4 regions of the Agarivorans litoreus genome follow, and region 2 is predicted to be linked to each of the others. Evidence: predicted binding sites of a transcription regulator. Region 2 holds the regulator's gene; each other region holds the start of a gene.
What was found. Region 2 encodes FNR, which switches genes on or off when oxygen is low (the NO sensors DNR and NnrR bind a similar motif). Its sites were predicted from a motif close to TTGATCTAGATCAA; they were not measured.
Positions count from the first base shown of each region.

Region 1: the regulator FNR is predicted to act here: its motif matches at 1,724-1,737, upstream of adhE (bifunctional acetaldehyde-CoA/alcohol dehydrogenase).
Region 3: the regulator FNR is predicted to act here: its motif matches at 2,142-2,155, upstream of gltA (citrate synthase).
Region 4: the regulator FNR is predicted to act here: its motif matches at 1,730-1,743, upstream of K5L93_RS10010 (GbsR/MarR family transcriptional regulator).

Region 1 covers NZ_BLPI01000001.1:3,560,792-3,564,204, reverse strand. The annotation lists gene K5L93_RS16445 (ABC transporter substrate-binding protein) at 1-1,314, opposite strand, end outside; gene adhE (bifunctional acetaldehyde-CoA/alcohol dehydrogenase) at 1,883-3,413, shown strand, end outside.
Region 2 covers NZ_BLPI01000001.1:4,314,605-4,318,017, forward strand. The annotation lists gene uspE (universal stress protein UspE) at 1-907, opposite strand, end outside; gene fnr (fumarate/nitrate reduction transcriptional regulator Fnr) at 1,043-1,789, opposite strand; gene K5L93_RS19910 (sulfite exporter TauE/SafE family protein) at 1,858-2,523, opposite strand; gene ccoS (cbb3-type cytochrome oxidase assembly protein CcoS) at 2,507-2,680, opposite strand; gene K5L93_RS19920 (heavy metal translocating P-type ATPase) at 2,677-3,413, opposite strand, start outside.
Region 3 covers NZ_BLPI01000001.1:298,478-301,890, forward strand. The annotation lists gene sdhA (succinate dehydrogenase flavoprotein subunit) at 1-1,102, opposite strand, end outside; gene sdhD (succinate dehydrogenase, hydrophobic membrane anchor protein) at 1,108-1,449, opposite strand; gene sdhC (succinate dehydrogenase cytochrome b556 subunit) at 1,443-1,850, opposite strand; gene gltA (citrate synthase) at 2,222-3,413, shown strand, end outside.
Region 4 covers NZ_BLPI01000001.1:2,157,937-2,161,349, forward strand. The annotation lists gene yidC (membrane protein insertase YidC) at 1-86, shown strand, start outside; gene mnmE (tRNA uridine-5-carboxymethylaminomethyl(34) synthesis GTPase MnmE) at 177-1,541, shown strand; gene K5L93_RS10010 (GbsR/MarR family transcriptional regulator) at 1,797-2,357, shown strand; gene K5L93_RS10015 (cytochrome ubiquinol oxidase subunit I) at 2,388-3,413, shown strand, end outside.

The DNA.
Region 1 (3,413 bases), 750 kb from region 2:
ACGGGTTACATCGTAGTTACCGTTACGACGATTATCTAGGAAAGTTTTCCACTCTTGGTTCTCTAGGTTTACTTTAACACCAAGAGTTTTCTTCCACATAGAAGCTACTGCAATAGCGATTTTCTTGTGGTTTTCACTGGTGTTGTACAACAAGGTAAACTCTAGTGGCTTGTCTTTTCCGTAACCTACTTCGGCTAGCAGCTCAGCAGCTTTTGCATTACGCTCTTTTTGCGACCAAGTAGCGTAATCTGGCGTATCTACTTGTAGGCCAGCCACTTTTTGGTGTGCAAAGTTGTAAGCTGGTAGCTCACCTTTACCGACGATAAACTTAGCTACTGCGTCACGGTCAATAGCGTAAGACAAGGCTTTACGTACGCGAACATCATCAAATGGTGCTTTTTTGTTGTTAAAGCCGTAGTAGTAAGAACATAAGTAAGGCGTTACTTTTAACGAATCTGGCTGCTCTTTTTGCATGCGCTTAAAGTGCTCGTTAGCCATTTCGTAAGTCATGTCAATTTCGCCCGCTAGGAAGCGGTTCATATCAGTAACTTGGTTTTCAATCGGCAGGTAAGTCACTTTGTTGATAACAGTTTTGTCGTTATCCCAGTAGTTTTCGTTACGCTCCATAACGATTTTTTCATTCACTACCCATTCAGATACTTTGTAAGCACCGTTACCCACAAAGTTAGCTGGTAACGTCCACTTATCACCGAACTTTTCAACAGTAGCTTTGTGCACTGGCTTCAACGTAGTGTGCGAAGTCATCGCAACAAAGTATGGCAGCGCTTGCTCTAGTTTAATTTCTAAGGTGTAGTCATCAAGCGCTTTAACGGCTAATTCAGAGGCATCTTTCTTACCATTGATAATGTCTGCAGCATTTACCATGGTGGTCATTTCTAGATACCATGAGTATGGTGCTGCTGTTTTTGGATCAACCGCACGTTTGAAACTATATTCAAAGTCGTGAGCGGTTAACGCATCGCCATTTGACCATTTAGCATCCTTGCGAAGGTGAAATACGAAGGTAAGGTTGTCTTCAGTTTCCCAAGATTCTGCTACACCAGGCACTAAGTTTCCGTCGCCATCTTGATTAACTAAACCTTCAAGTAGCTCACGAATCACGTTAGATTCTGGCACGCCTTCGGTTTTGTGAGGGTCTAGGGAAGCAGGCTCGGTGCCATTACCACGCACCAACTCCTGTACTGGGGCTAGTTTAACGCCAGCTGGAACATCAGCAGCAAAAGAAGCAGTGGTGAAAGAACTCAGGATCGCAGCACTAACTAGGCTAGCAGCTAAAGTTTTAGCAGTTTTCATTTTCATCTCCATATTGACACAATTGGGCATAAACTAAGCCTTTGTGATATTTCCATTCACTTTACATGAATATTAAATCAGTACAATATTCTAACAAAATGCATATCAACGCCAGATGCTACACTCGAATCACAAAAACAACAAATAATAAGTTGCCTTTTGTGAGTAGCTGTTCCTGATTATTCTCAAGAATTATTAGGTTTTTATTGTGAATTCACTAGGTTAAGCTAGCATCTAAAAATTACATCAAAACTTAACGTTAACCTAGACAAGTTAACTGGAAAGCACAAATTTGATCGGAGTAGCAAAAATGGTAAAAAATTTACACTTTTTGCCTGAATACTGATTGATTCCGTAAAATTAGCCGAAAATATTTCGTGATTTTTTTACATTTGTAACTTAGCAACACATGATCTGGATCAAGTTGTACCACTAAAGGGCTACCTATAATCGCTGGTGAAAGTTAATTACTAAACCACTAGAACGGTGATTTACGGTCTATACTGAGGCGGTTTGAACAATCAGTGTTGGTTTACTAATTAGTTTTAGTTTAAATGAGGAGAACAGGATGCCTGTAGGTAATATTGATGAGTTAAACGCAATGGTTGCTCGAGTAAAGGCAGCGCAAGCTGAATTTGCATCTTACAGCCAAGAACAAGTGGACAAGATTTTCCGCGCTGCGTCACTCGCTGCTTCTACAGCACGTATTGAACTAGCTCGTATGGCGGCTGAAGAGTCTGGCATGGGCATAATGGAAGACAAAGTGATCAAAAACCACTTCGCTTCTGAGTTCATCTACAACAAATACAAAGATACTTTAACTTGTGGCGTTATCGAACGTAACGACGAAGGCGGTACTATTACTATCGCTGAGCCAGTAGGTATTGTTTGTGCCATCGTACCAACCACTAACCCAACTTCTACCGCTATCTTTAAAGCACTAATCAGCCTTAAAACGCGTAACGGTTGTATCTTCTCTCCACACCCACGTGCTAAAAACGCCACTAACTTTGCGGCTAAACTAGTACTTGATGCAGCTATCGCTGCTGGTGCGCCAAAAGACATTATTGGCTGGATTGATACTCCTTCTGTAGAACTATCTAACGCACTAATGAAGCACGACGACATCGCGCTAATTCTTGCTACTGGTGGTCCGGGTATGGTTAAAGCTGCTTACTCTTCAGGTAAGCCTGCAATTGGTGTTGGTGCGGGTAACACGCCAGTAGTAATTGACGAAACTGCCGACGTTAAACGTGCTGTTTCTTCTATTCTTATGTCTAAGACTTTTGATAACGGTGTTATCTGTGCTTCTGAGCAAGCAGCTATCATTGTTGAATCTAAGTACGACGAAGTAATTGCTCGTTTCGCTAAATACGGCGCAGCAGTACTAAGCAAAGCAGACGCTGATAAAGTACGTAAAGTACTTATGATTAACGGCGCGCTTAACGCTAAAATCGTTGGTCAACCAGCATACAAAATCGCTGAGCTAGCTGGTGTTACTGTACCAAAAGCCACTAAGATCTTAATTGGTGAAGGCCTAGAAGCATCTTACGATGACGAGTTCTCACACGAGAAACTATCTCCAACCCTAGGTGTTTACAAAGCGAAAGACTTTGAAGACGCTGTTCGCCAAGCTGGTATCGTATTAGACATCGGTGGTGTTGGTCACACGTCTGTGCTTTACACAGACCAAGACGCAAACGCTGACCGTATCGCTTACTTTGGCGACAAAATGAAGACTGCACGTATTCTTATTAATACGCCTTCTTCACACGGTGGTATTGGTGACCTATACAACTTCGAACTAGCACCTTCTCTAACGCTAGGTTGTGGTTCTTGGGGTGGTAACGCGATTTCTGAAAACGTGGGTCCAAAACACCTTATCAATAAGAAAATTGTTGCGAAGCGAGCTGAGAACATGTTGTGGCATAAACTACCTAAGTCAATCTACTTCCGTCGTGGTTCATTACCAATCGCTATGGACGACCTTGATGGCAAGAAACGTGCGATGGTTGTTACCGATAACTTCTTGTTCAACAACGGTTACATCGACGACCTACGCGCCATCCTAAAAGACAAAGGCATGGAAGTGGAAGTAT
Region 2 (3,413 bases):
TTTGTGGTTTAAGCGCCAATAGATCGCAGTCTAGTTGATCGATAACGTGTTCCGCTGTATTACCAATCAGTGCCGCACTAAAACCGCTTCTACCCGAGGTACCTAAAATAACAATTTCTGCATCTATTTCATTTGCTACTTCGGGGATTACATCGTCAGGCAAACCTTCCTCAAGGTGCGTGGTGACCGCTTGCTCAAATTGTTCTTCAACAAATTTATTAAGCGCGGTTTTATGGTACTCCATAACGTTTTTGTTGTACTTAAGTGGGTCAAAGTCTGGCAGTTCGATGGCAATGTTTACTGGGGCTGCTGGATAAGCTGTTACCACATGCAAATTAGCTTCTAGTAATTTGCTCAGGTCTTTTGCTTCATCGGCAATTTTCACATTTAGCTTATGGTGCTCTTCATCCTCTGCGCCAGCGTGAATAGCGGCAACAATTTTACCGTTAGTGGGCCAATCATGGTCTTTTACCATTAATACTGGTGTGGGACATTTGCGCAAAATATGCCAATCGTTAGGAGTAAAAATAATCGATTGTAATGTTGGATGAGGGTGAGTCGCTTTTACCACTAGGTCATGACCAAAATCCAAAACTTCTTCAATCACGCTTTCATATAAGCGATTATTCCATACAACTTTGGTTTCGATTTCTATCCCAGCGGTGTCTGTTTCGGCAATTATTTCACTCAACCAAACATTACGTTCTTCTATTACACCCGAGCGCATTGCTTCACGTTCTTCGCCAGAAAGCATCGAAGTCATTTCGTAAGAAAAGTCGTAAATAGTAAGTAGAGCTTTTATTTTTGCTTTGTCTTCTTTTTGGGCAAGAAACACCGCGCGAGACAAGGCCGCCTGGGTGTCATGTAGAGGGTCGATGACCACTAAAATATTACGATACTTAATCATAAAGCAGCTCCTAGAATCTTCTGGAATAGCTACTTAACTTTAGCTTAAATTGGTAGGAATAAATTAGATATAGTTAACACTGACCTAGATTTTTTTTGATAGATTGATGTAAATCAGGTCAGTGTTATTAGGTAGTTAGCTTTGCTTAGTACCGGCTAGTTGGCGCAGTGCATCACGATCAGTGATTGAAATGTATTTACCTTTTACTGCGATCATGTCGGCTTTTTGGAAACGACCAAGTAAACGGGAAATGGTTTCTACAGTTAGTCCCAGATAGTTTCCGATATCTCCACGAGTCATGGTTAGACGAAATTCTCTTGGAGAGAATCCTCGCTCCGAAAAGCGTTGTGATAAACCATAAATAAAGGCAGCTAAACGTTCTTCAGCATTCTTTTTGCTTAGTAGCAAAATCATTTCTTGGTCTGCAACAATCTCATTACTCATTAAGCGCATCATTTGACGGCGTAACTTAGGCATTGTGGCAGACAGTTCATCCATGGTGTCGAAAGGAATTTCACATACCATGGATGTTTCAAGAGCTTGGGCAAAACTAGGATGCTCTTGGCTATTAATGGCGTCGAAGCCAACTAAATCACCAGCCAAGTGGAAGCCGGTAATTTGCTCATCACCTTGTTCGGTGATTGTGTAGGACTTAATTGTACCTGAGCGGATAGCGTATAAGCTTTTTAGCTTATCGCCAGCGGCAAATATTTCTTCGCCTTTCTGTATAGGCTTTTTACGCTCGATAATACTATCTAAGCGATCTAGCTCTGTCTCATTAAGAGAGAAAGGGATACATAACTGGGCAATACTGCAATCTTGGCAGTGAATTTCACAACCACCAGTTTGGATTCTTTGACTAGCTTTTGGGTTAATGCTCATACTCAAACTATGCTATAGGAGTTCGAGGCAATTCTACTCTTTATGTAATAAATTTTCTAGATCTATTGCTACAACAATGTAACAACTTGGTAGATCCCTAAACTCAAAACACTCAGTCCTGAACAAACTTGTAATATGCGATTTGTCATTAGTTTGGTTAGTTGCTGGCCCAGTAATACAGCCAACAGCATCACGCTAAACGTACCTAAACCAAAACTAAACATTACACCCGCTCCGTTTAGCCAATTTGCTTGGCTAGCACTTAATACCAAAGTTGAATAAACCAAACCACAGGGTAGCCAACCCCATAACATGCCTAATGGTAAACTGGCTGCTGGGTGCTGCAGTGCCAACATCTTGCTTGCCTTGGGTTGAACCTTTGACCATAAGCCTTTGCCAAGTAGTTCCACTGGCGTGAGAATTGACCACCATCGAGTAAGGTGTATGCCGAGTAAAATGAGCATTATTGCAGCGAACCACTGTAAAACTACTAGCATATAAAGCGATTGATGAACCTGGCTAATTGCTTGGATGGAACCAGCAACAATAGCACCGGCAATAGAGTAGCTTAGGATCCGACCTAGGTTAAAACCAATACTTACTAAAAGCTTATTGGAAGAGTTATTGGCACGAGAACCTAGTATGCATGCGATTCCGCCACACATTGCAATACAGTGGGTAGCGCCAAGAAGGCCGGTGATAAAGGCTGCTACAAAATCAGTCTGTAGAATCATTGTCTTGTTTGGTTTTGTTCTTATCATCAAACAAAATGTTAATACCTTGGCGGTCTAAATCTTCAAATTGCTCGCTTTTAACTGCCCAGAAAAATATACCAATTCCTACACATACAAAGATCAGGGCGATGGGGATCAAGACAAAAATAATACTCATTGCTTGTTTAACCTTAAGGAATTAGTGAGAACCGCCAAGGATGATAATGACATCCCAATAGCGGCCATATAAGGAGTAACTATTCCGGCCACTGCTAAGGGTAAAATTAAAGCATTATACCCTAAGGCCCATGCCAGATTTTGAGCAATAATCTTTTTAGTCTTTTTGGCAAGATCCATGGCGGAGAGCAAAGTGGAAAGCTTGCTACCCAACAATACAGCGTCAGCACTCGATTTTGCAATGTCGGTGCCCAAGCCCATAGCAACTGATAGCGGTGCGGCGGCCAAAACTGGACCATCGTTTACTCCGTCACCAAGCATTAATAGGTGAGGGGAGTTTTGCGTTTTAGTTTTAACTACTTCGAGTTTTTGTTGTGGTAAAGCCCCGCTAGCGATGTCGGTTATATGTAACTGTTTTGCAACATATTCCACTTGGGCGGAGTCATCCCCAGTTAACATCGACAGTGAAATACCTCGAGCCTTTAAACCCTGTGAAAAACTAACCGCGTCTTTTTTGATGGTATCTGAAAGATAAACTCTAGCAGCCAATTTATCTTCGACCATTAACACCAATTCGAGCATTCCGGCTATTGGCTCAGCAGTTTGATCACAAAAGGAAGCTTTACCGAGTTTCAGCTTTTTACCGTCGACTTCTCCACTTAAGCCTAAGCCAGTATGGTGCTCAATATTAGTTGCAGCGTAGCCTTGGTATTCGCTGAAGGCATTGGCAATTG
Region 3 (3,413 bases), 4.0 Mb from region 2:
CTTGGCCGTTTACATTACAAGGCACACCACCCATTTGGTAGTGACACGTTGGAATAACGGGGATTGGTTCTTTAACAGGATCAACGTGCGCAAATGTCCGAGACAGTTCACAAATACCCGGTAAACGGCTCTCTAGAACTTCTTCGCCTAAATGGTCCATTTTAAGTTTGATGTGTGGGCCCCAAGGTCCATCACATCCACGGCCTTCGCGAATTTCAGTCATCATTGAGCGCGCAACAACATCACGGCCTGCCAAGTCTTTAGCATTTGGAGCATAGCGCTCCATAAAGCGCTCGCCGTCCTTATTTAATAAGTAACCACCTTCGCCACGACAGCCTTCGGTCACTAGTACGCCGGCACCAGCAATACCGGTTGGGTGGAACTGCCACATTTCCATATCTTGGATTGGTACGCCAGCACGCAACGCCATGCCCACGCCATCACCGGTATTAATGTGTGCGTTGGTGGTTGAAGCAAAAATACGCCCTGCTCCACCAGTAGCTAATACGGTTGCTTTAGCTTTAAAGTAAACCACTTCGCCACTGTCGATGTCCATTGCAGTACACCCTACAACATCACCATCAGCATTTTTTACTAAATCTAAGGCATACCACTCAGAGAATATAGTGGTCTTCTTTTTAACGTTTTGCTGATACAGCGTATGTAGCAATGCATGGCCGGTACGGTCTGCAGCAGCGGCGGTACGAGCAGCTTGCTCACCACCAAACTCTTTAGACTGTCCACCAAAAGGGCGTTGATAGATTGAGCCGTTATCAAAACGAGAAAATGGTAGACCCATTTTTTCAAGTTCGATAATAACTTCAGGACCTACATTACACATGTATTCAATGGCATCTTGGTCACCAATGTAGTCTGACCCTTTAACGGTATCGTACATGTGCCACTGCCAATTATCTTTGTGTGAATTACCTAACGCAACCGTAATACCACCCTGAGCAGATACAGTGTGAGAACGGGTCGGAAATACTTTTGAAATTAGAGCGCAAGATTTGCCCTCTTCAGAAATCTGTAAAGCAGCACGCATTCCCGCGCCGCCAGCACCGATAACAACGGCGTCAAACTCTCGAATAGAAATTGCCACTCGACTTACCCCCAAATAACAAACAGCCCGGTCGCTACGTAGATTAGCGCCAGAACTGTTAAAGAAAACTGTAAACCAACACGCAATGCCGTGCACTTCACATAGTCAGTTAACACTTGCCATAAACCAATCCAGGCATGGATCAGCATCGATAAAAGTGCAAGTAAGGTGAATACTTTGGTTGGAAGCCAAGCAAAAAATCCACTCCAAGACTGATATGTCACATCGTTAAATGCGAAGAAGCCAAGTAAGTAGATTGTATACAGGGTTAAAATAATGGCGGTTGCGCGAATGAGCAAAAAGTCATGTACGCCGCTACGGCCAAAAGTTGCAGCATTAGTTACCATACGATTACTCCCATTAGTACCGCCAGTACAGCAGTGATAATGAACGAGATTCTAGCGCTAGATGATGCACTATCTAGCTCTTCCCAATAGCCCATGTCCATGATCAAGTGGCGTATTCCACCAACAATGTGATACATCAACGCGCTAAGACTTGCCCAGATGATTAACTTCACGAAGAAGTTATCCATTATGGATTGCACATTCGCAAAACCTTCTGCTGATTGAAGGGATTCAGCAAGTAGGCCTAACAAAATAGCCAAGGCGAAGAAAGTAATCACACCGGAAACACGATGCAAGATGGACGCAATTGCGGTAATGGGAAATCTGATGGTTTGTAGGTCGAGGTTTACTGGTCTTTGTTTTATTTTCACGATTCTCTGCCCACTCAGGTCCTTGAGTATTATTATGGTTATAAAGTGAGGCTCTGGACAGAGCAGCGAGTTGCGATAATGTTAATTTTGTGAACTTAAGGCCTAAATTAAGACTAAAGTATAAAAACTAACATTTATATTGCGCAAAAAATGCTCGGACTAGCGCCATACTTCGGGCAAAGTATAACGCCCACATTATACAAATACAATTAACATTTCCTTCATTTAGCTAATTTAGCGCAACGAAACAGCCAACTTAATTCGAAAATTTAACATAAACGCTATAAGTCACTATATTTCACAACCAACGCCAATTGACATTTGACCTTGTTCTAGGTGAGAATGTGCTGCGCTTTGTATCCAAAAAACAATACAATTAGAACAAGCAAGGGAGACATGCTATGGCTGACAATAAAGCCACCCTAACGCTGCCAGGCCAAGAGGCGTACGAGATGCCGATTATGTCTGGTACAGCAGGACATGACGTAATTGATGTTCGTACACTAGGTAAAAAAGGGTATTTCACTTTTGACCCAGGTTTCTTAGCGACAGCTTCATGTGAATCAAAAATCACTTATATCGATGGTGAGCAAGGTATATTGTTACACCGGGGTTACTCAATCGAGGACCTAGCAAAACATGCTGATTACCTTGAAGTTTGTTACATTCTTTTGTTCGGCGAGCGACCAAACGTTGAACAATATGAGAACTTCAAAACCACTGTAACTCGCCATACAATGGTGCACGAACAACTAATCCATTTTTTCCAAGGCTTCCGTCGTGACTCGCACCCTATGGCCATCATGGTAGGTGTGGTAGGCGCATTGTCTGCGTTCTACCACGACTCGATGGATATTACCAATGAGCGTCACCGTGAAATTGCGGCTTATCGCTTAATTTCTAAGATGCCTACTTTAGCCGCAATGAGCTACAAGTATTCTGCAGGCCAACCGTTTGTATACCCTCGCAACGATTTAAGCTATGCAGCAAACTTCTTAAATATGATGTTCTCAGTACCTACTGAAGAATATAAGGTTAGCCCTGTTGTTGAACGTGCAATGGACCGTATCTTTACATTGCATGCTGACCACGAACAAAATGCCTCTACCTCAACAGTACGTTTAGCGGGTTCTTCTGGTGCTAACCCATTTGCATGTATTGCTGCTGGTATTGCATGTTTGTGGGGGCCTGCTCATGGTGGTGCCAACGAAGCATGCCTAACAATGTTAGAAGAAATTGGCTCAGTAGATCGTATTCCAGAATTTATTGAACGCGCTAAAGACAAAAACGACCCATTCCGCTTAATGGGCTTTGGTCACCGCGTTTACAAAAACTACGACCCTCGCGCTACAGTAATGCGTGAAAGCTGTCATGAAGTGCTCAACGAATTAAACATCGATGACCCACTACTAGACGTAGCAATGGAATTAGAACGCATCGCGCTTTCTGACCCTTATTTCAAAGAGAAAAAACTATTCCCGAATGTAGATTTCTACTCAGGTATTGTTCTTAAGGCAATTGGTATTCCAGTAAGCATGTTTACTGTAATCTTTGCTCTATCTCGTACAGTTGGCTGGATAGCTCACTGGAAAG
Region 4 (3,413 bases), 2.2 Mb from region 2:
ACTGGTTGATGAGTAACGTGGTAACGCTGATTCAGCAAACCATCATCTACCGTAACCTTGAGAAAAAAGGATTGCATAAACGCTAAGCACAAAGTTTAGCAACAATGCTAAAATGCCATTCAGTGAAGGCTGAATGGCATTTTTATTTTCAGCAGAAATGAGCAAAGAGAGTGAGCATGAATTCAACTGATACTATTGTGGCGCAAGCTACCGCCCCAGGTCGTGGTGGTGTAGGCATAATTAGAGTATCTGGCCCTTTAGCCCAGCAAGTAGCCGAAACGCTATTAGGCAAGTGCCCTGCTCCTCGCTATGCCGATTACTTACCGTTTAAAAGCCTTAGCGGAGACACGCTTGACCAAGGTATTGCACTGTACTTTAAAGGGCCAAATTCCTTTACCGGTGAAGATGTACTAGAACTACAAGGTCACGGCGGGCCGGTAGTAATAGACATGCTAATTCGCGAAATTTGCCAATTAGATGGTTTACGCATGGCTCGCCCAGGTGAGTTTAGTGAGCGCGCATTTCTAAACGATAAGCTCGATTTAGCCCAAGCAGAAGCCATTGCCGACCTAATTGAAGCCACCAGCGAACAAGCAGCCAAAAGTGCCTTACATTCGCTGCAGGGTGAGTTTTCAAACAAGATCCATAGCTTAGTTGAAAGTGTTACTCGCCTGCGTATTTACGTTGAAGCCGCAATTGATTTTCCCGAAGAAGAAATCGACTTTTTAAGCGACGGTAAAGTACAAGCCGATTTATACGCCATTATCGAAGAATTAGGCTTAGTACAAAGCCAAGCTCGCCAAGGTTCATTACTACGAGAAGGCATGCGAGTAGTTATCGCTGGCCGTCCTAACGCCGGTAAATCAAGCCTACTTAACGCCCTAGCAGGTAAACAAGCCGCCATTGTTACCGACATAGCCGGAACGACTCGTGACGTATTACGCGAGCATATTCATATTGACGGTATGCCACTACACATCATCGATACCGCTGGTTTACGTGATGACGCAGACGTTGTAGAGCAAATAGGTATAGAGCGCGCTTGGGAAGAAATCAATAATGCTGATCGGGTATTGTTTATGGTGGACGGCACCACCACCGAGGAACTCGACCCACAAAAAATTTGGCCTGAATTTGTGGCAAAACTACCCACCAATATTGGCATGACAGTAGTACGCAACAAAGCCGATGTTACCGGCGAAAGCTTAGACGTAGTAATGGATCACGGACATCCTGTTTATAAGATTTCAGCTAAAACCGAGCTAGGCCTAGCAGAGCTAAAAGACCATCTAAAACAATGCATGGGTTTTCAAGGCAATATGGAAGGTGGTTTTATGGCACGTCGTCGCCACCTTAACGCCATCGAACTTGCCGCAGGCCATTTAGACAACGGCAAAACCCAACTAGAAGTTTATCAAGCAGGTGAACTGTTGGCCGAAGAACTGCGCTTGGTACAACAACACTTAAGCGAAATTACCGGTGAGTTCAGCTCCGACGATTTACTCAGCCGCATTTTCACCAGTTTCTGTATCGGAAAATAGCTTAATAAGTAAGTATTCACTATTAGCAAAATCCCCTTAAAACAAAGATAAACACCAACGAAACCTGATAAACAGCAAGTAAACATAAAGCCATTGTCAGGTTTTTGATTAACAAACAAACCCACTTTCAAACTAAGCTAAATCTTCTTCACGGTTTCATCAAACACCGTTATTCATCACTAAAAATATTGACTTAAATCAATTTTCAATTAAAGTTTCACTGTTTTCTGAAAGTTCAATAAAAGGATTTGTCACGTGCAATTATCAGAGAAGAGCCAAGCTTTTGTTCTTCATTTTGGCGAAATGGGCAGCCGTTGGGGTTTTAACCGAACGGTTGGCCAAATATTGGCTTTGTTAGTGATTAATCAAGAGCCTTTGCACGCTGAGCAAATTATGCAACAGCTGGGTATTAGTCGCGGCAACGTAAGTATGGGTTTAAAAGAATTACAGTCTTGGCGTTTAGTAAAGCTAAGCCACCAAGCAGGTCAGCGTCGCGAGTTTTTTACCGCAGCGGGCTCTATCTGGGATATGGCGAGAACCGTATTTGAAGAACGCAGTAAGCGTGAAGTAGACCCAACCCTTTCTCTATTGCGCTCAAATCTATTAGAAGAACCAGAAAACGAAGCAGATCAGTATACCCAACAAAAAATGGAAGAGATCCACGATCTCTTAGAGTTAATCACTCAATGGTCGTACGCACTCAATACGATGAACCCAGACAAACTACAGAGTTTAATGAAGATGGGCTCAGGTATTAGCAGAATTTTAGAACTAAAAGACAAAATCGTTGGTAACAAGGGATCTGCCGCCAGCTAATGAGATTATCAACCTTAACGAGGCTTAACCATGCTTGATGCCCTAATGCTCTCAAGGATACAGTTTGCTGCCAATATCAGCTTTCACATCCTGTTTCCCACCATCACCATTGCGATGTGTTGGTTCCTAGTATTTTTTAAAGTTCGCCACGATATGACCGGTAACCCGGTATGGATGCGCGCCTATCGCTTTTGGGTAAAGGTGTTTGCACTTTCCTTTGCGATTGGTGTTGTAAGCGGCATTACCATGTCATTCCAGTTTGGTACTAACTGGCCAGGCTTTATGGAAACCGTGGGTAATATTGCTGGTCCTCTGCTCGGTTACGAGGTGCTTACCGCCTTTTTCTTAGAAGCCACCTTCTTGGGCATTATGCTGTTTGGCATTAAACGCGTACCAAACAAAGTACATACCCTAGCAACCATATTGGTAGCAATTGGTACCAGTTTGTCGGCATTTTGGATTTTAGCGCTAGACTCATGGATGCAAACCCCAACGGGTTTTGAAATGCGCGATGGTGTTGCTTATCCAACCGATTGGTTTGCAATTGTATTTAACCCATCATTTCCTTATCGCTTAATCCACATGTTGTTAGCGTCAGGCCTAACTGCATCGTTTTTTATCGCCGGTATTTCAGCCTATCGAATTTTAAAAGGCGACGTTAAAAAAGCGCCGCGTCTTACCTTAAAAGTAAGCCTAATAGTGGCAGCGATACTAGCGCCAACTCAGGCTTTAGTGGGTGATTTTCATGGCTTAAATACTCTTGAACATCAACCTGCAAAAATTGCTGCCATTGAAGGTATCTGGGAAACCGAGAAAGGCGCTCCATTACTGTTATTTGCATTGCCAGATGAAGAAACCAAAACCAACAAATTTGCCATTGGTATTCCAAAGTTAGCGAGCTTAATTTTAACTCACGAGCTAGATGGCGAGCTTAAAGGCTTAAACGAATTTGAAAACGAGCACCCGCCAGTAGCACCTGTTTTTTGGAGTTTCCGGGTAATGGTGGGCTTGGGTCTACTTATGTTAGCCCTAAGTTGGTTTGGCTCTTACCACATG